DNA from 2 places in the Mesorhizobium sp. M0184 genome. Region 1 is predicted to be linked to the other one. Evidence: riboswitches for the same ligand, from Rfam matches in the RefSeq annotation. Region 1 holds a riboswitch; the other holds the start of a gene.
What was found. A riboswitch is a leader RNA that binds a small molecule or an ion and turns the genes downstream of it on or off. The one in region 1 is predicted to bind cobalamin.
Positions count from the first base shown of each region.

Region 2: it holds a riboswitch for cobalamin, as region 1 does, so the genes downstream of both, NKJ23_RS09930 (DUF1636 family protein) here and metE (5-methyltetrahydropteroyltriglutamate--homocysteine S-methyltransferase) in region 1, are expected to answer to the same signal.

Region 1 covers NZ_JAMYSZ010000036.1:18,627-30,228, reverse strand. The annotation lists gene NKJ23_RS29395 (trans-sulfuration enzyme family protein) at 1-344, shown strand, start outside; gene NKJ23_RS29390 (dihydrodipicolinate synthase family protein) at 397-1,299, shown strand; gene metE (5-methyltetrahydropteroyltriglutamate--homocysteine S-methyltransferase) at 1,655-3,991, opposite strand; cobalamin riboswitch at 4,087-4,287, opposite strand; gene NKJ23_RS29380 (hypothetical protein) at 4,843-5,097, shown strand; gene NKJ23_RS29375 (helix-turn-helix transcriptional regulator) at 5,415-6,248, opposite strand; partial or broken gene NKJ23_RS29370 (MFS transporter) at 6,462-7,780, opposite strand; gene NKJ23_RS29365 (transposase) at 8,070-8,744, shown strand; gene NKJ23_RS29360 (adenosine kinase) at 8,777-9,769, opposite strand; gene metK (methionine adenosyltransferase) at 9,769-11,052, opposite strand; partial or broken gene glyA (serine hydroxymethyltransferase) at 11,161-11,602, opposite strand, start outside.
Region 2 covers NZ_JAMYSZ010000006.1:57,162-68,763, reverse strand. The annotation lists gene cobG (precorrin-3B synthase) at 1-402, opposite strand, end outside; gene NKJ23_RS09940 (cobaltochelatase subunit CobN) at 399-4,055, opposite strand; gene cobW (cobalamin biosynthesis protein CobW) at 4,074-5,114, opposite strand; gene NKJ23_RS09930 (DUF1636 family protein) at 5,111-5,545, opposite strand; cobalamin riboswitch at 5,584-5,787, opposite strand; gene NKJ23_RS09925 (winged helix-turn-helix domain-containing protein) at 5,817-7,016, opposite strand; gene NKJ23_RS09920 (NADH-quinone oxidoreductase subunit A) at 7,352-7,717, shown strand; gene NKJ23_RS09915 (NuoB/complex I 20 kDa subunit family protein) at 7,708-8,289, shown strand; gene NKJ23_RS09910 (hypothetical protein) at 8,296-8,835, shown strand; gene NKJ23_RS09905 (NADH-quinone oxidoreductase subunit C) at 8,832-9,437, shown strand; gene NKJ23_RS09900 (NADH-quinone oxidoreductase subunit D) at 9,447-10,637, shown strand; gene nuoE (NADH-quinone oxidoreductase subunit NuoE) at 10,638-11,602, shown strand, end outside.

The DNA of each region.
Region 1 (11,602 bases):
TGGCATGGGTGAGTTATCCCTTCCTCGACTCGCACCCTGATCAGGTGACGGCGCGAAAGCAGATGTCCCAAGGGTCGGGCATGTTGGCCTTTGGCCTCCACGCTGGGTTCGAGGGCGCGCGGCGGATGATGGACCGGCTCAACCTGATCACCCGGGCTGTCAGCCTCGGCGATGCCGACAGCCTCATCTATCATCCGGCAAGCCTGACCCGTGCTCGTCAGCCGATCCGCAAGGATGCGCATCTGGCCGATGGAGTCGGCGAGGACCTCATGCGTCTCTCGGTGGGTCTTGAAGACGCCGAGGACCTGATCGCCGACATGCGGCGGGCTCTGGACGCCTTGTGATGACCTGTGGTCCGGCCAGTCCCGCGCTCGCGTACAAACCCGGAGCCTTGCCATGGCATTCCTGAGCGGCCTTTCCGCGTTTCCCATCACGCCGACCGATCGTGACGGCCGTGCCGATACCGTTGCTCTGCGCAAGCTGATTGCCAGGCTTTGCGCCGCTCAGGTCGATTCCATCGGTCTTCTCGGCAGCACCGGCACATACATGTATCTGACGCGCGAGGAACGGCGACGGGCGCTCGCCGAGACCTTGGACGAAACCGGGGGACAAATGCCGGTCGTGGTGGGTGTGGGCGCGCTGCGCACCGACGAAGCAGTGAGGCTCGCGCAGGACGCTAAGGCCCTTGGGGCTGCCGCGGGGTTGCTTGCCGCCGCCTCTTACACCCCGCTCACTGATGACGAGGTGTTCGAACATTTCTCGACGGTGGCGTGCGAGAGCGGCCTGCCGATCGTCGTCTACGACAATCCAGGAACGACGCATTTCCATTTCACCCCAGCACTCGTCAGCCGCCTGGCAAAGGTGGGTGGGATTGTCGCTATCAAGAATCCGACAGACAAGGGCGATGCGATCAAGAGCCATCTGGCCGACCAGAGGCGCACTGTGCCGGAAGGGTTCTCGATCGGCTACAGCGGCGACTGGAACGCCGCAGAGGCCATAATCGCCGGCGCCGACACATGGTACAGCGTCCTCGCGGGCATCCTGCCCGAGGTCTGCATGACGATCGTCACGGCGGCGCAACAGGGCGATGCGGCCGAAGCGCGACGGATCGATGCCGCGCTGGTCCCGCTCTGGAGCCTCTTCAAGGAGTTCTCGAGCCTTCGCGTCGTCTATGCACTTGCCGAATTGCTCGACATTTGCCGTGCCGACCCCCCGCGTCCCATCCTGCCTCTGCCCTCAGCAGCGAAGCGCCAGATCGCCGCCGCGTTGGAACGCTTGCCATCGGATGTCGACCGGTGAACAGCGAACCCGGCGGCCAGCGAAGGAACCTGTCATGTATGTACCCGCATTTCGATGAACCGAGCCGAGAAGTCCTTTACGAACTGATCGAGAACAACGCACTTGGCATGCTAATAACCCATGGCGGAGCGGTCTCGACGCCAATCACATCCCCTTCGAACTCGACACGTCACAGGGAGAAAACGCTACCCTTTACTCCTGCGCGATTAATACACGTGCCGAAGGAAAGTGCACATTCTCGCTCGAGTGACTTATTTCAAAGGATGTGATCGCGTTTTGGCACATTCACGGCCGACATGCGGCAGGCGGTCACTCACCACATGGTGAGCAACCAGGACCCTCCGGCCTACACTTTCTACCGGAGCCCACGTGCTGCATCGACCATGTTCATGAGGGCAGGGCGGACCTCCTCCCATTTGCGTGTTTTGAGGCCACAGTCCGGGTTTACCCACAGTTGGGAATCCGACAGTCGCTCGCGGGCAAGCATGACGAGATCCGAAATCTCGCCGACTTCCGGGACCCGTGGTGAGTGAATGTCGTAGACTCCGGGCCCGATTTCATTCGGATATTTGGAGCTCGTGAAGGCGTCCAGCAGTTCCATTTTCGAGCGCGACGTCTCAATCGAAATGACATCCGCATCCATTTCAGCGATCGCGTCGATGATCTCGTTGAACTCCGAATAGCACATGTGAGTATGGATTTGAGTGGCGTCCTTTACACCCGTTGAGGCGATCCGGAAGCATTCGACAGCCCAGTCGAGATAGTCGTTCCAATCAGACTGGCGCAGTGGCAATCCTTCGCGAAACGCGGCCTCATCGATCTGGATCATCCTTGCGCCGGACCATTCGAGATCCCTCACTTCGTCGCGGATGGCGAGCGCGATCTGGCGGCATGCTTCGGAGCGGGGTACGTCGTCGCGAACAAATGACCAGTTGAGAATGGTCACCGGGCCTGTGAGCATTCCCTTCACAGGGTTTTCCGTAAGCGACTGGGCGAACTGCCACCAGCGCAGCGTCATCGGATTGGGCCTCGATACGTCGCCGAAGATGATGGGGGGGCGCACGTAACGCGACCCATAGCTCTGCACCCAGGCATGCTGGGTGAAGGCGAAGCCGGACAGCTGCTCGCCGAAATGCTGTACCATGTCGTTTCGTTCGAACTCACCGTGCACCAGCACGTCCAGCCCGATCTCTTCCTGCCAGCGAATTGCAGCCTCGATCTCCTTCTTCAGGAAGGTCTCGTAGTCGACATAGCTCAGCTGGCCCTTCGCATGAGCGGCCCGCGCCCTGCGTACCTGCGGCGTCTGCGGGAAGGACCCGATGGTCGTCGTCGGGAACGGCGGCAGCCCGAGCGTGCCGGCCTGGACTCTGGAGCGCTCGGCAAAAGCGCTCTCTCGTCGCTTCATGCTGTCGTCAATGCTGGCGATCCGTCCCTCAACAAGCGGGTCATGGATCTTCGTGGATGTCACGCGAGTGGCGGCAGCCTCGGCAGACGCTTTCAACGCGCCTGCCACCGCATCTCTGCCTTGAGTCAGGGCCCGGGCCAGCAACACCAACTCGTCGGTCTTCTGGGCCGCGAAGGCGAGCCACGACCTGATGTCCGCGTCGAGTTCGGTCTCCATGCGCAGGTCGATCGGCACGTGCAGCATCGAGCAAGAAGGCGCGATCTCGACGCGGTCCAAGGGCCAGCCGGCGACGATCGGTTTGATGCGGTCGAGAATGGCGGGCAGGTTCGCACGCCAGACGTTGCGGCCATCGATCAAGCCAAGCGAGAGCACCAGATCCTTCGGTGCGAGCCGACCCACGGTTTCCAGCTGCTCGGGAGCGCGCACGAGATCAATATGCAGCCCGGCCAGGGGCAGAGAAACCGCGGTTTCGAGATTGTCTCCCAGCGGCCCGAAATAGGTAGCCAGCATGATCTTCAGCTCGGGCGCGGCTTTCGACAGCTGGCCATAGGCGAATTCGAACGCAGCTCGTTCGTTCGGGTTCAGATCGAGGACAAGCGCTGGCTCATCGATCTGCACCCAGTCCGCTCCCGACAGCTTCAGCCTCTGCAGGAGTTGCTCGTAGACGGGCAGCAGCCGCGGCAGGAGCGCGATGGGATCGAATCCTTCGGCAGGCGATTTCGCCAGCTTGAGGAAGGTGATCGGTCCAAGGATGACTGGGCGTGTGTGAACGCCGAGAGCTTTAGCCTCGATGAAGTAATCGACCGGTTTCGTCGACGAGAGGGCGAACGTCTGATCATCGTTGAGTTCCGGCACAATGTAGTGATAGTTGGTGTCAAACCACTTGGTCATTTCCATCGCGGTTACATCAGACCGATGAGCCGCCTGCTGGTGACCAGCGTGTCGACAATCCTCCGTCTGACCCTGGTTGCCCCGCGCCATTGCGAAGTAGATGTCAAGTGGAATCTCGCCGCTATTCCAGCCGTAACGGGATGGAACGGCGCCGACCATGGCTGCGGTGTCGAGCACATGGTCGTAGAGCGAGAAGTCGTTCGACGGGATTTTCGACACGCCGCGATCGTGCTGCTCCTCCCAGCTAGCGGCACGGAGCGCCTTCGCGGTCGTGAGAAGGTCGGCAGCGGACGATTTTCCGGACCAGTAGCTTTCAAGCGCGAATTTCAGTTCTCGCCGACGACCGAAGCGGGGCACGCCGAGCGTTGCTACAGGAATTTGCTGAGAGACAGTCATGCCAGACCCCGATGGTTGGGGCGTCGGTGACAAGGAAGGCGCTAGCAGGCCGGCACGAACGCCAGGCTGCAGCGGCCACCGAGACACCCCGCCCGTGGACGTAATTCGCCGTGGCAGGTCTCCTGGCTCGCGGGGTCATAGCCTCTACCCGTCTTCCCAAGGCTATTCGCCTCAGTGACATGAGTGGGGTTGGCTCGCCGCTAACAGTTGCGGGGGCAGCGCCGGCATCGCACCGGCTTCCCTCTTAGCTCCGCTGCGGCAGCGCCGTACGGAGAACCACGACGCGGGAGACAATTACAGCAGTTCGCTTCTTTGTCAACGTCGCATAGAGAAATGTTTATGTCGTTATGTTAAATTTCCGTTGGCATGTTCCAAAGGTCGCCTCGAAAGCGAAAACTGTGGAAGCCTTGAGCGGCCGGTAAATCAAAGCAATGACGCACGGCGCCCTTGTCCAGGAGGATAGGAGTTCGTCGGCTGCCGGCAGCAAACATACCGGCAAGCGCCGTGGTGCTGCTTAGCGCATCATGCGAACCACCTCGGCGTCGAACTTCGGCTCCGAGGTTCCGACCGCTTCGTTGGTGATCTGCTCGCGACCATATTCGGCTCAATGGCGAGGCTGTTGCCCATGTGGAAGCTGTTGGCCGTGATGCCCTCGGTGATATGACACAACGATTTCGGGGGGAGCACACCGAGGCCAGGCGCAGCGGCGTGTTCCGAAGTGATCGAGGCCAATGTCTCGAACTGCTTGTTCGCAGCCCACCGGCTCAAGGTAACCCGGCTCAAACCACCGGGCCAGCTCAAGTCCTGTCCAAATGAGGCCTGAGCGGCAAATCGTCGTGCACGCGCACGGTTTGGCGTTCGATCTTGTAATGCGTCTTGGGCGGACAATCGCCACGGTGCAGCGCGCAGAAGCGGTCCCCAATTGGAAAGCCGCGGGCGGTGAGGGCAAGCCAGCGCCACTGGCGGAAGGGGACTTGGACCTGTTTGCCCTGCTGGACCACAAGTTCGCGACACAGGGCCTCAAGGAGAAGACCAAGAGTGATTATGCGCGGGACCTCGCCAAATTCATCAAAAGCAGCGGGCAGTCAAAGTTCGGCGCCGATTGACATGGAGATAGCCATCGCGGCGGACCGCCCAGGCGGACCGCAAGCCGGAATACAACCGGGTGCAGGCGGCCAAGCTCGTCCACAAGATGGCGTCGGGGACACACCGGCGATGGGAGAGCGGACCGTGGAGTGCAGGAACTTTACGCCTATCCACGCTCCCGTGGACGTGTCCTGCGGCACATCGGCAGCGATATTGAGGAGGCAGTTGAGCTTCTGGTCGAGCACTCTTACCTGCCACTACCTACGCTTAACGTCATCTCGTACTGAAAACGCACCACGCAAGGTCGAGATGTAACATGCGCCCTTCGTGGATGGTTCTAAGCTTCCTCGGGCGCGGTCAATCTGTGATAACGGTCGCTTGGAACCTCCATCACCGCGGCGCGATCAAGGTTGGCGTATCGCGCTCGGTAGTAACCTTCTTCCTCCACTTCGGCGAAACTACACTGGGGAACGTCAAAGGTCGCAGCTTCCAATCCGAAGAAAGTCGTAGCGGTTTCTTCATCCAAGAAGTTCCACTCATCTTCTCCGTCGTCATATGTGACGCGAACATAGGAGGCCATGCGCACGGCTTCCTGATCACCCATCTCTGCGATGATGGCATCGCATTCTTTCTTCAGCTTTCCTGAAACCTCACCCTTATCCCAGTCATCCAAAGCCCGATAGATTTCTGGATGATAATACTCTGGCATCTCCTCTACATCGTCACCGACAAGCTCAATGGTGCGGACATATTGCGGATTTACCAAGAGTATTTTGTTGTCAAGGCTCCAACAATACAGCCATGGCCTGCTTGAGTTATTTCTACGAAGATTATGAAGTTCCTTCAACTGACGTAAAATCGATTCACGCGCCTTTTCATCGATAGGATATTGGCGGCTGCCAACAGTCGTCTTGATTCTGAGCGTGCCGTATCGCGTTTCGGCATCGGCAATTGCAAACGGGCTCGTGCGCCACTCCTCGACATCAATCTTCCAGCCCAGCAGCTCCTCGACCGTGCATTTCAACGTGAGACAAAGGTCCTTGATCTGCTCAACGTTCAACTGCGATTTGCCTGTTTCCCAACGGGCCACAGTCTGTTGCGTCGTTGCCATCTGCTCTGCCAAATCTTTTTGAGTCATGCCCAGTCGAACCCTAAGCTCTTTCATGTTCATAACTCACCTCGCGTGTTCAACACACGCATTGTGGATGAATTAATCTAACACGTCAAGCGTGTTCAAAAATCGCAGCATGTGTTTTTTAGGGCGTCTTCGAGGCTCCGGCAGCCGTTCGTGACCACTTGCGCAAGACACAGGGCTGGTACACAGCACGAATGGGCGATCAAAAATTACTGCTGAAATTCAGATAATTATTGTGGGCGAGTCTGGATCTCTCTGATCGACACGATAGTCGACCATCACCATGATCGGACCGCTTCGTGGCCGCAGGTCAAGTTGCAGCGTCGGTTCGCTGAACTTGTTGGTCGGATCCAGATTGAGCGTTTCAAAATCCGGCTGACGCAGAAGGATGCCCATCAGTCCCCCAATCACAAGAACCAGCTGGCGGACGAGCAAGGCTCCCGAAACACCTTGGACATCCGCCAGTTCGCCCCAAAGCCAGCTTCCCGCCGCCATGCCGCCGTATGTGGCCGTCTGATAGAGAGAGGGGGCGTCCAACCACCCACCGCGGCGCCGAAAGCTGCACTGTGACGTTAAACAGCGAGAATGATTGAATCCAGGCCGCACCGGCTGGCATGAGGTTGAGACAGCTCAGCCCAACGTGCTCGCTCCATGCCCGAAAGAAGCAGCTGATCGCCAATACAAAGAACGCACCGCGAATGACCCATTCGTTGGAGAGAACTTCTCGGACCCGCCCGATGAGGAGCGCGCCGCAAATCGCTCCCAGGCCGAAGAAGCCGAGCATCACGCCGTAGGTGACTGCGGTCCCTTTGATCTGTTCGCGAGCGACCAACGGCAGGAGAGACAAAATGACAACGGCGGTGAGGCCGAAAATGAAACTCCGGCACATCACCTTGAGAAGGTTCGGCGACAAGAGCACGTAACGGAAGCCCGCCGCCATCGCACTGCCGAAAGCCTCCCGCGGCAGCGCTTGTCGTGCCCGTTCGGCTTTCCATCGCAACAGCGCAGCGATCAGAGCGAAGTAGCAAAGGACGTTGAAGAGGAACGCGAAGGCCGCACCGGCTGTGGCCACGATTATGCCGCCAATCGCCGGCCCGATGCTGCGCATGAGATTGTAGCTCATGCCGTTGAGCGCAACCCCGCTTGGCAGGTGTTCGCGAGGCAGGATATCTCCCATGGAGGCTTGCCAAGAGGGATCGTGCAATGCCCAACCACAGCCGATTAGGAAGGTGAGACCCAGAAGGGTCCAGGGTGTCATTCCCCGCATAGGTCAGGAACGCCAGGAAGGCGGATACGCAGACCATCAGCAGTTGCGCAGTCAACATGATCCGGCGACGGTCAAACTTGTCCGCGAGCGCTCCCGCCGCGAGCGAGAAGATCATGTAGGGGAGGGTGGTCGATGACTGGACGAGCGCCACCATTCCATGGGAGGTGGCGATGCTCGTCATCAGCCAAGCTGCCGCCGCACCTTCCACTAGGGTGCCAAGGTTCGAAATGAGTGCAGCCGACCATAGCGAACGGAAGGTCTTGTGCTCAAAAGGAACGAGTGAAGATGTTCTCTTCGCCATTGTGGGAAGCCTCGGGATTGACCGCGGGGCTGGATTTGTTTCGCCTCACTCAACCATGGCCTCGCCGTACAAGCCAAGCTGCCACAGTGCGCGCCTGCTAACCCAGAAAACTTGGCGGCCTTACAGGCATGCGCAGGACGCGCGAAGCCGCTCAAATCTCCCCAGATGGGTCAGCCATCGAAGACCGGCATCACTTGCCCGTTGAGCGGCTATACGATAATGCTCCGCGCTAAGCAGGAAGCGCCAAAAATTCGAGCGGCGACTTCATACTCCTATTCAGGAAGGAACTATGAGGCGGCAGACGCGACCATTCACCGTGGAAGTCAAACAAAAGCGCAATTATCAAAAATCCGCACGTTCCATCTGGGGCAATTTCGACATCGCCGCGGCGATGGCCGAGACAACAAAGGAAGTCGAGCCGTTAAATCGTCAGCTTGTTGACTCTACTGTAGTGGTCCTTGATGCTGAACCTTTGCACGAACCGCGAGTGGAGCATTTCATGGCCAATCCCCTGGAAACCGGGTCAGCAGTAGTTAGCGAACCGGCAGACAAAACGGAAACGCCAAAACCGAAGACGAGAGCGCGGCGGTCGAGGAAGCCAGAAGCTGAGGCGAGCTCGCCTGCCCGCAAGAACGGCGCCAAGCCGATATCCGCGGCCACTGAAGCACCGCCGTCAGCGCGAACAGGCCGAAAGAGCTACTCCGCGAAGGATCGTGCCCAGAAGCTGGCGCAGATCGAGACCTCGATCGGTGGCGGCGCTACTCTCAAGAGTGCGGTGAAGCAAGCCGGCATCTCGGAACAGACATATTATCTTTGGAAGAAGGCGGCGGCGCCGGCGGCGGACAGTGACGGGCTGAAGGATCTCGTCGCGCTCGAGGAAGAAAACAAGCGGCTAAAGAGCCTGCTTGCCGATCGTCTCCGCAAGGAGAATGCGGAACTGAAGAAAAGGCTCGGGCTGGATTAAGAATGATGGGCAGCTGGTTCTTGGCTCCCCACCTACAGCAATACCGCCTGCTCCGCCTCGCGACGCAGATTCTGCCTTGGCCTTGGGCCGATCTGCTGGATGACCAGCCCGGCCGCCAGCGAGCCGAGATCGCCGCACTGCTTCAGGCTGCGGCCTTGCGTATAGCCGTAGAGGAAGCCGGCGGCGTAGAGGTCGCCGGCGCCGGTGGTGTCGACCAGCTCGCGGATCCTGGTGGCCTCGATGGTGACGGTCTCGTCGCCGCACACGATGACCGAGCCCTTTTCCGAACGGGTGACGGCGGCGATCTTGCAGTCGCGGCGGATCCGCGCCAGCGCCTCGGCGAAGGAAGCTGTCTGGTAGAGCGACTTGATCTCGTGGCTGTTGGCAAAGACGATGTCGACGGTGCCGGAGCGCATCAGATCGAGGAATTCGTCGCGGTAGCGGTCGACGCAGAACGAGTCCGACAAGGTCATCGACACTTCGCGCCCGGAGGCATGGGCGAGCTTCGCCGTCTGCCGGATCGCTTCCTTGGCGCGCGGCGGGTCCCATAGATAGCCCTCGAAATAGGTGACCGCGGCGCCCGACGCCTTGTCGGCCTCGACGTCCTCCGGGCCGAGCTCGACGCAGGCGCCGAGATAGGTGTTCATCGAGCGCTCGCCGTCCGGCGTGACGAAGATCATCGAGCGCGCCGTCGGTGGCTCGCCGCTGAGCGGCCTGGTGTCGAAGGCGACGCCCTGGGCATGGATGTCATGCGCGTAGATTTCGCCGAGCGCGTCGTTCGAGACCTTGCCGAAGAAGGCGGCGCGGCCGCCGAAGCTGGCAACGCCCGCCGCCGTGTTGCCGGCGCTGCCGCCCGAGGCTTCAATGGCCGGGCCCATGCGGCTGTAGAGCAGTTCGGCGCGCCTCGTGTCGATCAAATTCATCGCGCCCTTGATGATGCCGTTGGTCTCCAGGAACGCCTCGTCGCACTGGGCGATGATGTCGACGATGGCATTTCCGATACAAAGCACGTCATAGTCCGGCATCAATGTCTCCGCGAAAATCCCGACGGCTTCTTGCCACGCCGGCCGGCCGGCGGGTCTGGCGAGTTGGAATGGGCTTTCCGGATGCCAATCCATTCGGCGTCGGCCCTCACGGGGGCGGCGAGTCCTGCCTCGCGACGCAATTCGTCGGCCCTGTCTGTCTTCTCCCAGGTGAACTCAGGCTCTTCACGGCCGAAATGGCCATAGGTCGCGGTCTTGCGGTATATAGGGCGTAGGAGATCAAGCATCTTGATAATGCCTTTCGGTCTGAGATCGAACAACTCAAGAATGAGGCGCTCGATCCTTCTTTCCTCAACCCTCGCTGTCCCGAACGTGTTGACCATGGCAGAAACCGGACTGGCCACGCCGATTGCGTAAGCAAGCTGCACCTCGCAGACGTCCGCAAGTCCGCTAGCGACGATATTCTTTGCAACATACCGGGCCGCATAGGCAGCTGAGCGGTCAACCTTGGACGGGTCCTTGCCCGAAAAGGCGCCGCCGCCGTGACGACCCATCCCACCATAGGAATCGACGATGATCTTGCGTCCAGTGAGACCGCAGTCGCCGCGCGGCCCGCCGACTACGAACCTCCCCGTCGGGTTGACCAGAATTCTGATGCCTTCCGTCTCCAGGTGGGTCGGCAGGACAGGCTTTATGATTTCCTCAATGACGCCCTCGCGGACCGTCTCTTGCGAGACCTGCTCGTCATGTTGGGTCGATACGACGATGGTATCCAGGGCGACCGGGCGCAACCCGTCATAGCGCACTGAGACTTGGGATTTCATGTCAGGACGCAACCAGCCAAGCTGTCGTGCTTTCCGGACATCTGCCTGTCGTTTCGTCAAGCGATGAGCGAGCTGGATCGGCAAAGGCATCAGAGTATCGGTTTCGCGGCATGCGTAGCCGAACATGAGGCCCTGATCTCCCGCTCCCTGTTGGAGGTCCTGCCCTCGTCCCTCGTCAACGCCCTGGCTAATGTCGGGCGATTGCTCGGTGAGTGCATGAACGACGGAGCAACGCCGGCCGTCAAAGCCGACGGCCTCATCGTCGTATCCAATATCCAGAATCGTATCGCGCGCAACTTGGCTATAATCCACCCGCGCATCGCTGGTAATCTCGCCAGCCAGAACGACCATCCCTGATTTTACCAACGCTTCACAGGCGACGCGCGCCTTGGGATCGGTGCGGAGGATGGCATCGAGGATGGCATCCGAGATGTTGTCGGCCAACTTATCCGGGTGTCCCGCGCCAACCGATTCGGAAGAGAACACGAACTGCCTAGCCATGAAATGCCTCGCTTCGGGTGTTGGAGTTGTATGGGGCATGTTGCTTAGCCCACCTTACCTGTCGGTGATGCCCGGGACCTCGAACGCAGCGCACAAGTCGGCAACGTCTCATCGCACGCAGGCATGGAGATCTTCGTCGTCTGGCTCGCCGGAGGACGGAGTCAATGAAGCCAGCAATTTGCACCGTGCCCATTGACGTCACTGCTGGCGCCCCCAGGCGAATTCCGCTTATGACCGCAGGATGGCGCGGGTCGCCCGGCACCATATTAAAGCTCGTAATGATGCCTGCCTTCGCTAACCGCTTGGCATAGGCCTTGCCTGATAGTGGTCGATCGCGAAGATCAAGGATCAGCATGTGATTGTCAGTGCCCCCGGTGACCAGGTCATAACCTCGGTCCAGAAGCGCCTGGGCCAGAGCCTTGGCATTTTCGACAATCTGTTGGCCGTAACTGCGGAAGGACGGGTCCGCGGCTTCCCGCAAAGCGACAGCTAGCGCCGCGATAACATTCATATGGGGGCCGCCTTGCAGTTGAGGGAAGACAGCGCGATC
Region 2 (11,602 bases), on a different contig from region 1:
CACCGACACCTTCGGGCCAAGGCGTTGCGTAACACCGGCGTCCTCAATTGCCGCCCGAATCCGCTGCGCCATTGGGCGCGGGTCGGCTATCTCCTGCTGGTCGAGCCCGGCCAGCGGGCCGGTCTCTACCGGCACGCCGGTGCGCACCGCGATGCCGAGCGCATCGACCTCCATCGCCAGCAGCCGCGCGCTTGCCGGCGTCAGGCCGCGGATCTGCAGGCTGCCGCGGGCGGTCACTTCCATGATGCCGTTGCCATGGCGCAAGGCGGATTCGCAGAGTCCGATCAACGATTTCGGCAACAGTCCTCCAGCGACCGGATTGAGCCGCACCAGCAGCCCGTCGCCGGTCTGCATCGGCGCCGACAAAGCGGGGCAGGCGCCACGGCGCGAGAAAGCGTTCATGCCGCCACTCCCAGAGCTTGCGCTTCGGCAATCAGTGCGGCGAGATCGTCATCGATCGAATTGCGCAGCGGATGCCAGAGCCCGCGCCGCCGTGCCGACAGCAAACGCTCGGCAATCACCTTCGCCGCCGCCGGGTTCTCGCGCAGGATGAAGGCGCGCACCACGGGGTCGCCAAGATAGGCGTCGTGCACCGCCTCGATCAGCGTGCCCGATATGGCATGGGTAGTCTCAGCAAAGCCGACAAGCCGGTCGACCGTCTCGGCGAATTCCGAGGCGCCGCGCGGGCCATGACGCATCTGGCCGGCGATGAAGCGCGGATTGACGGCGCGTGCCCGCACGACGCGCGACACGGCCTCACTGATCGAGCGCGGCTTCGGTCTTTGCGGGTCCGTGGTGTCGAGCACGATCACGTCGGCGTTTTTGCCGAGCGCGGCAAGTGCTGCCGAAAAGCCGCCGATGAAGGCGACGTCGGCCGAGCCTTCGAGGATGTCGCGGCCGGGGTCGTCGCCGGTATGAACCAGAAGATCGGCCTCGGCGAGGCGATCCTCGAACGCGCCGGGCGCCGAAATGCCTTTGCCCTCGGAGCCGCCATAGGCGTGCGAGGTGGCGGCGAGATAGGTGCGGCCGATCTCTTCGCGCGCGGCCCAGTCGCCGCTCGACAACAAGTCCTCGACGCCCGCGCCGTAAGTGCCCGGCGAGGTGCCGAAAATGCGCGGGCTGATCTTGCCGTCGATGCGGGTCCTAGCGGCGAGCGGGTTTTCCGAATCATCCTCGTCGCGGGTCGCCACCGCGTTGGCCGCGGCGTCGATCAGCGCGATCTGGGTCGGGAACATGTCGCGGAACAGGCCCGATATGCGCCAGGTGACATCGATGCGCGGACGGCCGAGTGTTGCCGGCGGCAGCACATCTATGCCGGTGATGCGGCCGGTGGCGGAATCCCATTGCGGCCGGCAGCCCATCAGCGCCAGGCCTTGCGCGATCTCCTCACCGCCGGTGCGCAGCGAGGCCGAGCCCCACAGGTCGATGACCAGCGAGCGCGGCCAGTCGCCATGCGATTGCATGTAGCTGCGGACCACTTCTTCCGCTGCCACCTTGCCCAGATCATAGGCGGTCGGCGTCGGCATGGTGCGCGGGTCGGCGGTAAACAAATTGCGGCCGGTGGGCAGCACATCGCTCCGGCCACGCGCCGGCGCACCGGCCGGACCGGCAGCGACGTGGCGGCCGTCGAGGGCGGCAAGCAGCGCGGTTTTTTCAGCTGCCGCACTTTGCCGCCGTACCGGATCAGCCTCGCCTTCCGGCAAGCGGCCGTAAATGTGCAGGCCGTCCTTGATGGCGAAATCCTTGAGATCGCAGAGCCAGGCGTCGATGCGGCGCAAAGCCTCGTCGGCTGCGTCGGTCCTGGCGACGCCTGCCTCTGAGGCGAGGCCGGTCTTTTCCGCCGTCTCGACGATCAGCTTCGCCAGGCGGTCGCGGCGGCGGCGGTCGAGCCCGTCGGCCTGGGCATATTCGTCAACCAGTCGTTCAAGCCTGTGCTGGTTTTCGTCCAGTCCGGCGCCGGTCAGCGGCGGCGGCAGATGGCCGAGCGTGACGGCGGCAATGCGCCGCTTGGCCTGCGCTGCCTCTCCCGGGTTGGAGACGATGAAGGGATAGATGACGGGCAGGGGACCGGTGACTATCTCGGGAAAGCAGTTTTCGCTGAGCGCCACGGTCTTGCCGGGCAGCCACTCCAGCGTGCCGTGGGCGCCGACATGGACAATTGCATGGATGCCGAGCGACTTGCGCAGCCAGAGGCCAAAGGCGACCAGCGCATGGCGCGGCGGCAGCGTCGGGTCGTGATAGTCGGCGCGGCGGTCGGCTGGGCGCCCGCGGTCAGGTGCGAGTGCCACGGTGACGTTGCCGAAGGTGGCTGCGCGGAAGGCGAATTTTGCGGCGGCAGGCGCTTGAACACCCCCCTCTGTCCTGCCGGACATCTCCCCCTCAAGGGGGGAGATTGCGCTGTTGTCTCTGCTTTCGCCAATTACCGAGGGCCTTAAGGGAGAGCCGGTGGCGGAACTGCCAATCTCCCCCCTTGAGGGGGAGATGTCCGGCAGGACAGAGGGGGGTGCCTCGCACAAACTTGTCTCATCTGCCGCATTCCCCCATGCGGCCGTCACGGCAGCTATCGCTTCAGCAGGCAATTCCGCCGAGTACCCGAGATAGTCCTCAAACCCCAACCCTTCACCTCCACGCTCCAGCACCTCTAGCAACTCGCGCGGCGTTTGCGGAATCCTTTCAACGGCGTAGCCCTGTTCGCTCAGGTCGTGCAGCATTGCCAGCACGCTGGACGGCACGTCGAGACCAACCGCGTAGCCGGTGCGACCGGGGGCGCTCGGATAGTCGGGGATCAGGATGGCGAGCTTGCGCTCCGCACGCGGCGTCCGCTGCAGGCGCACGAAGGCCTCGACACGGTTCGCCACTTGCGCCACGCGGTCGGGCTCAGGCCGGTTGGCGAAGGCGCGGAAGGCCAGCGCCGGGTCGGTTTCGCTTTCGCCCTTGAATGAAATGGCGCCGGCCAGGATGCGGCCGTCGAGCTCGGGCAGGACGACATGCATGGCAAGGTCGGCGGGCGCCAGGCCGCGCTGATTGGTTTGCCAGATGTCGCGGCGGGTGGTCGCGACGATGACCTGGAACACCGGCACGCCGGCGCGGTCGAACAGGGTTTCGACACCGGGCTCGGCACCCGAGGCGAAAGCTGTGGCGGTGATGGTGGCGGCAGGCTTCAGGGTTGCGAGCGCGGTTTCGACAAAGGCGAGCGATGCCGGGTCCTTGAGGCTGGAGACGAAGATTGGCACCGGCGCCATACCACGTTGCCTGAGCGCTGCAAAAAGCGCGTCGATCGGCGCGACATCTGCGGCCAGCAGCATCGAACGGTAGAAGAGGATGGGGATGATGGGCGCGGCGTCTCCCTCCCCCTTGAGGGGAGGGTGGCCCGCAGGGCCGGGTGGGGTCGTCACGGCAGTGCGCGACGTTTTGTGTAGGCGCGCTTCGGAGAGGACCCCACCCCCGGCCTGCGGCCGGACCCTCCCCTCGAGGGGGAGGGGGACGCCGCGTTCTACGACCCCCAGTCCCGGCTCGTAAAATCCCGCCTTTGGCACGCTAACAGGTTCGGCTACCGCCGCACCCGATCCAGCGAGACTTGCCAGCCTCTGCACCAGCGCCGTCATATTTGCCGGCCCGCCCTCGCGGAAATAGCCAAGCAGGGCGTCCAACTCTTCGCGCGGCAGCGTCGAGCCTTCGATCAGTCGCAAATCCTCGTCGTGGCTCTCGCCCGGTAGGAGCGCCAGCTTGATACCGCGATTTCGCGCGATAACGGCGAGCTGGTCGCAGCCATAGCGCCACCAGTCATAGCCGCCGAGGATGCGGACCAGAATGACCTTGGCGTGGCGGGCGACGCTGTCGATCCACAGGTCGACGGACATCGGATGGCGCAGGTCGCGCAAGGCGGCGAGCCGCATCGACGGCAGGCGGTGCGCATCTGCCTTCCACGCCGCCGCCAGCCCGGCCAGGTCGCTGTCGGTGAAGGACAGCGCCACGACATCCGCAGGCGTTTGCCTGAGATCGACAGGCTCGGCGAGATCGTCGAGCGAGGCGGATGTGGTGGTGAGGATGTGCATCGCGGCTCGTACCTGGGGTCAGCCGGCGAGGATACGCTCGATGGCGGGGCGGTTCAGCCCTTTCAGGCCGATGACGACCAGGCGCGAGCGGCGGTCGTCTTCAGCGGTCCAGGCGCGGTCGTAATAGTGGTTGACGCGCGGACCGACGGCCTGCAGCAGGAGCCGCATCGGCTTGCCGCCGACTTCGACGAAACCCTTGACGCGCAACACGTTTTCTTCCTCCGCCGCCATGGCGACCCGTTGTGCGAGCTCGTCCGGGTTGGACACAGACGCGATGTCGATGACGAACGAGTCAAAATCGTCATGTTCGTGGTCGAGCTCGTCGTCGTGGTGGGTCTTGCGGTTCTCGATGTCGTCCTCGACGGCGAGGCCGAGGCCGAGCAGCACCGACGGGTCGACCTTGCCTTGCGAAGTCGGTACGATCTTCACCGCCCGCGCAACGTCCTTGCCGATGACGGCATTGGCACGGGCCGAGCCGGCTGCGTCCATCAGGTCGCTCTTCGACAGGATGATCAGGTCGGCGCAGGCGAGCTGGTCTTCGAACACTTCCTCGACCGGATCGTCATGGTCGAGCGTCTCGTCCTGCGCGCGCTGGGCCTGCAGGGCGTCCATGTCGTTGGCTACGCGGCCATCAGCCAGCGCCGGTCCGTCGACCACGGCAATGACGCCGTCCACCGTCACGCGGCTTTTCACCGACGGCCACTGGAAGGCCTGGACCAGCGGCTTGGGTAAAGCGAGGCCGGATGTCTCGATCAGGATGTGGTCGACCCTCGGCGTCAGCGACAGGATCTGGTCCAGCGCCGGGACGAAATCATCGGCGACGGTGCAGCAGATGCAACCATTGGCCAGCTCGACGATGTTTTCCTCGGGGCAGGTGTCGATGGCGCAGCCCTTCAGGATCTCGCCGTCAATGCCGATGTCGCCGAACTCGTTGACGATGATGGCTAGGCGCTTGCCTTTGGCGTTTTCGAGCAAATGGCGGATCAGCGTCGTCTTGCCGGCGCCGAGAAAGCCGGTGACCACGGTGCAGGGAACGCGCGAAAGGGAGGCAGCGGTCATGTCAGGTCCTTCAAAAGGTCAAGGGGAGGGATGCGGGCAACCAGGCCGCGCTTCAGGCAATCGGGACGGCCGCGCCATGGAATGAGCCCATCCGTCGAGGTGGCGAACAGCTTTGCCCCGGTGACGAGATCGGCGCCGCTGGTCGTGGTCAGATCACCGAAGACGTAACTCCAGCAGCCGTCGCGCAGCATGGCCGCGCTGAGCCGGCGCTTGCAATTGCCGAGGCATTCGACGGTGCGGATTTTGATGTTTTCGCTGGAAGCGGCGCGGCGCGTGTCCTCTGCGAGCAGTTCGCCGGCGCGCGGATGAGCGTCCGAACCGGTCTCGTCACGGCAGGACGAGCAGACGATGACGGTAACGCCGGCCGGGGAATCACCATGGCCGGACAATAAATCCGCTGTCTCAGCCGGAAAACTGCTGTCGTGTTCCAAATCAGGCTCCTTGCCCGGAAAACCCGCCAGGCGATCGGATTCTTATGTCCTAGACGGCAGGTCTCCTGGCTCGCGGGTCATCGCCTGGGTGCCGCCTTCCCGGGAATATCCCAGTGGTTTTCGGCCGAGGCTCGTCGCTTACAGTTGCGGGGACAGCCGCGGATTTGAAATCGAGATTTCGCACCGCATTCCCTCTTGGCCCCTGCCGTTGCGGGCAGGGGACCGTCTGGAACGGATTTAGGCTTGTGGAGGCAGTCGTGTCAACGCACGTCTATGACGCGGCGATATCCGCGAGCGGCCGGCCGAGGTCGCCGGCAGCGGTCACCTCGATGCGTTCCAGGCCGAGCCAGCCCTGCATCTGCTTCAATTCTTCGAAAAGCTCGGCTGCGGTTTGCAGCGAGGCGCCGGGCTCCGCATAGGCGGCATGGACGCGCAAGACGCCGGCCGGGCGGTCGGCCCTGAGGTCGACGCGCCCGACGATGCTGTCGCCGAACAGGAACGGCAGCACGTAATAGCCATACTGGCGCTTTTCGGCCGGCGTGTAGATCTCGATGCGGTAGTGGAAGTCGAACAACCGCTCGGTGCGCGATCGTTCGAAGACGACAGGATCGAACGGCGCGAGCAAGGCGCGCGCCTCGATCTTGCGCGGCAAACGGGCGTCCTTGTGGAGATAGGCTGTTTTGTTCCAGCCTTCGACGCTCACCGGCAACAGGTCGCCGGCCTCGACCAACTCCTCGATGCGGCCCTTGATGTCGGCGGGCGAGAGGCGGAAATAGTCGCGCAGGTCTCCTGCCGTGGCGATGCCGTGGGCGCGGGCCGAGATGCGCAGCAATTCGCGGTGAGCATCCTCGGGACGGGGAACCGGTAGCGCGAGTACCGCCGGCGGCAATACGCGCTCCGGCAGATCGTAGAACCGTTCGAAGCCGCGGCGATGCGCCGTGGTGATGCGGCCGGCCCAGAACAGCCATTCGAAGGCGTGCTTGGCATGGCTCCAGCCCCACCAGCCGCCCGAACCCTTCTGGCCTTCGAAAGCCGACGCCGCGATCGGGCCTCGTTCGGCGACCTCGCGATAGATGTCTTCGATATAGGCGGCGTGCTCGCGGCCCCATTTGGCCAGTCCGCTGTACATTTCGTCGCCGCACTCGGCCCGCTGCATGCGCCAGCGCATCAGCGGATAGGTCTCGACCGGCAAGAAGGAGGCTTCGTGCGCCCAATATTCGAAGACCATGCGCTTGCGCGTTACGGCGGCGTCGTCGAGCAGCGCCAGCTTGTAGGGGCCAAGCCGCGAATAGAGCGGCATATAGTGGGCGCGCACCACGGCGCTGACGGAATCGATCTGCAGCAGGCCGGTACGGGCAAGCACGCGGGCCAGATGCCGGCGGTCAGGCGTGCCGGTGGGGCGCGGGTCATTGAATCCCTGTGCCGCGAGCGCAATGCGGCGGGCCATGGCAAGCGAGATTTTTTCCTTCATGAAGGCGGCATCCGGACGATTTTAGACAGAGAAAATGACCTGCGATTCCGTGCCATGCTAACAGGGTTTTGGCGGCATTCATGTCAGGAGAGAAAAGTGGAGTAAAAAGCGAAGGAAATCAAACAGGAGCGGATCGGACCAGTTTTCCCGGATATGCCGTCCAGCACCGCGATTTGAACAAGGTTTGACTTGCTTCGCCGAAAGCGCTGCGCTAACCCTCGCCGCGTTGCAGCATAGAGCCTCCTTAAAACGGTTCAGTGGTTAAACTGTCACGCTTCCGCAAGTGGGTCCGGTGCTGTAATCAGAGTGGATTGGCCGCCAACGGAAACTGCAGCATGAACGCACTTTTAGGTTCGTACCTGCCCATCGTCCTGTTCATCGGCGTGGCGCTGATCGTCGGGCTGGCGCTGCTCGCCGCACCCTTCCTGGTGGCCTATCGCAACCCCGATCCGGAAAAGCTTTCGGCCTATGAGTGCGGCTTCAACTCGTTCGATGACGCCCGCATGAAATTCGACATCCGCTTCTACCTGGTGTCGATCCTGTTCATCATCTTCGATCTGGAGGTGGCCTTCCTGTTTCCGTGGGCGGTGTCGTTCAGCCAGATCGGCATGCTCGGTTTCTGGTCGATGATGGTGTTTTTGGCGGTGCTGACCATCGGCTTTGCCTATGAATGGAAAAAAGGAGCGCTGGAATGGGATTGAACGACAGTTCCGGCACGCTCGTCGCGCCGAAGCCCAAGGGCCTCATCGATCCCAACACCGGCAGGCCGGTCGGGTCCGACGATCCATTCTTCCTGGAGATCAACAACGAGCTCGCCGACAAGGGCTTTCTCGTCACCTCGACCGAGGCGCTGATCACCTGGGCGCGCAGCGGCTCGTTGATGTTCATGACCTTCGGTCTCGCTTGCTGCGCCGTCGAGATGATCCATACGTCGATGCCGCGCTATGACTCGGAGAGGTTCGGTGTCGCGCCGCGCGCGTCTCCGCGTCAGTCCGACATCATGATCGTTGCCGGCACGCTGACCAACAAGATGGCGCCCGCGCTGCGCAAGGTCTACGATCAGATGCCGGAGCCGCGCTACGTCATCTCGATGGGCTCATGCGCCAATGGCGGCGGCTATTATCATTATTCCTATTCGGTGGTGCGCGGCTGCGACCGCATCGTGCCGGTCGACATCTACGTGCCCGGCTGCCCGCCGAGCGCCGAAGCGCTGCTTTACGGCATCCTTCTGCTGCAGAAGAAGATCCGCCGCACCGGCACGATCGAGCGGTAAATCGCCGTGGATGAAGATGGGATTATTCATGGCAACCCTGAGCCTTGGCTGGATTTGATGTTCAAGACGTCTGAACAGCGATTTGTAAAAACGGACGCCGGTTCGACGTTTTATTCTTCTGCGCTTTTAGCAGATACGAAATTTGGTGCTGCTGGTCTCGGTGTCGACATTCGACTAAATGATTGGGAGGCTGAGCCGACAAGCGACCCACGAATAGTCTTTTATCATGGCGACGTGAGACTGCGTTCGCTTGGCGATCGAACCAAGAACCTGATTGCTGAAATGTCGGCCAAGCTTTCCTCTTCGGCGCCGGGCCAGGGAGCAGTTACCGAAAAGTTGTTTGTGGAGTGCGTTGCCCTGAACGGGGACCCGGCAAACCTCGAAACCCGGCAGTTTGTCGGAAAGCTGTTTTTTGGCGAGCTGGGTGACGATGATGAATGCCAGGTTTTTTTGACCATTGACGCGGCCACGGAGAGCGGTTGGTTCGGTGAGAAAGATCCGGAAGACTCACGCAAGATTCTGGACTGGTTGGCGAGGCTGTCATGACCCAGGCGTTGAATGATCTCTCGACCTATCTCGGCGAGAAACTGGTCGGCCGGATCGGCGAGGCGGTATTCGCCTATGGCGAACTCACCATCCCAGTCGAGCCGCGCGACCTGATCGAGGTGGTCACCTTCCTGCGCGACGATCCGAAATGCCAGTTCATCTCGATCATCGACGTTTGCGGCGCCGATTATCCGTCGCGGGCGAAGCGCTTCGACGTGGTCTATCATTTGCTGTCGCCGAGACAGAATATCCGCGTCCGCATCAAGGTCCAGGCCGACGAAGAGACGCTCGTGCCGTCGATCACCGGGATTTATCCCGGCGCCGACTGGTTCGAGCGCGAGACCTACGATCTCTACGGCGTGCTGTTTTCAGGCCATCCGGATCTGCGGCGGATTCTGACCGATTACGGCTTTGAAGGCCATCCGCTGCGCAAGGACTTTCCGCTGACCGGCTTCGTCGAGGTGCGTTACGACGACGAAGCCAAGCGCGTCATCTACGAGCCGGTCGAGCTCAAACAGGAATTCCGCAATTTCGATTTTCTCAGCCCTTGGGAGGGGACGGATTACGTCCTTCCAGGCGACGAAAAAGCCAAGACGAATTGAGACGCCAAAATGGCTGAGACTTCCGTTCGCAACTTCAATATCAACTTTGGGCCTCAGCACCCTGCTGCCCATGGTGTTTTGCGGTTGGTTCTAGAACTCGACGGCGAAGTCGTCGATCGCGTCGATCCGCATATCGGGCTGTTGCATCGCGGCACGGAAAAGCTGATCGAGCATAAGACTTACCTGCAGGCCGTGCCCTATCTCGACCGGCTCGACTATTGCGCGCCGATGAACCAGGAGCATGCCTTCGCGCTTGCCGCGGAGCGGCTGCTCGGTATCGAGGTGCCGAAGCGGGGGCAGTTGATCCGAGTTCTCTACTCCGAGATCGGCCGCATCATGTCGCACATCCTCAATGTGACGACGCAGGCGATGGATGTCGGCGCGCTGACGCCGCCGCTGTGGGGCTTTGTCGAGCGCGAAAAGCTAATGGTGTTCTATGAGCGCGCCTCGGGCTCGCGCATGCATGCTGCCTATTTCCGCCCCGGGGGCGTGCATCAGGATCTGCCGCAGAAGCTGATCGAGGACATCGGCAAGTGGATCGACCCATTCCTGAAATCGGTCGACGATCTCGACGCGCTTTTGACCGGCAACCGTATCTTCAAGCAGCGCAATGTCGACATTGCCACCGTCTCCTTGGCGGACGCCTGGGCCTGGGGTTTTTCCGGCGTCATGGTGCGCGGCTCGGGCGCGCCGTGGGACCTGCGCAAATCGCAGCCTTACGAATGCTATGCCGAGCTGGATTTCGACATTCCGATCGGCAAGAACGGCGACTGTTTCGACCGTTATCTGGTGCGCATGGAAGAGATGCGGCAGTCGGCAAAAATCATGCGCCAGTGCGTCGACCTGTTGCTCGGCAAGGAAGGCAGCGGACCGGTGTCTAACCTCGACGGCAAGGTGGTGCCGCCAAAGCGCCAGGCGATGAAGCGCTCGATGGAAGCGCTGATCCATCACTTCAAACTCTATACCGAAGGCTACCGCGTGCCGGCCGGCGAGGTCTATGCGGCCGTCGAGGCGCCGAAAGGCGAGTTCGGCGTCTATCTGGTCTCGGACGGCACCAACAAGCCCTACCGCTGCAAGCTGCGCGCGCCAGGCTTTGCACATCTGCAAGCCATGGATTTCCTCTGCCGCGGCCACATGTTGGCCGACGTTACCGCCGTTCTCGGCTCCCTCGACATCGTGTTTGGTGAGGTCGATCGCTAAATGTCAGTCCGCCGTCTCGCAGAAGCCAGCCTCCAGCCAGCCTCCTTCGCCTTCAACCGGGCGAATGCGGCGGCGGCGAAGCAGTGGATCAAGAAATATCCGAAGGGGCGCGAACAGTCCGCGATCATTCCCTTGCTGATGCTGGCGCAGGAACAGGAAGGCTGGGTGACCAAGGCGGCGATCGAGACGATCTCCGACATGCTCGGCATGCCCCGTATCCGTGGGCTCGAAGTCGCGACCTTCTATACGCAGTACCAGCTCAATCCGGTCGGTACCCGCGCGCATATCCAGGTCTGCGGCACCACGCCCTGCATGCTGCGCGGCTCGGAAGCGCTGATGGATGTGTGCCGCTCGAAAATCCATCACGACCAATTCCACACCAACGACAAGGGCACGCTGTCGTGGGAGGAGGTCGAGTGCCTCGGCGCCTGCGTCAACGCACCGATGGTGATGATATTCAAGGACACCTATGAGGATTTGACGCCGGAGCGGCTTGCCGAGATCATCGACCTCTATGACGCCGGCAAAGGTGCTTCGGTGACGCCAGGACCGCAAAACGGCCGCATCACCTCGGAGCCGGCCAGCGGCCTGACGACCCTCAAGAGCGAAAAGGCGATCCTCAAGGCGACCCGCGACCGGGAAACCAGGGCGGCGACCAAGGCCGCCAAGGATGCAGAGCCGGCGGCTGCCGCCGCAGCACCAGTTCCGCCAGCGGCTTCGGCCGCGCCTGCACCGGCGCCGGTTGCGCCCTCGAATGCCAGCAAGCCGAAAACCGATGCGGTCGAGACCAGCCCGGCGCTGAAATCGCCGTCGGCGACGAAAGTCGCGCCTGCGGCGGAAAGGGGGGCGAGCGTCGCAGCGCCTCTGCATTCGGCCGCCAATGCCAACAAGGCCGAACCGCAGGTCGAGGACGTCTCGAAACAGCGCAAGGGCCCAAAGAACAAGGCCGAGCCGGCGTCTGCTTT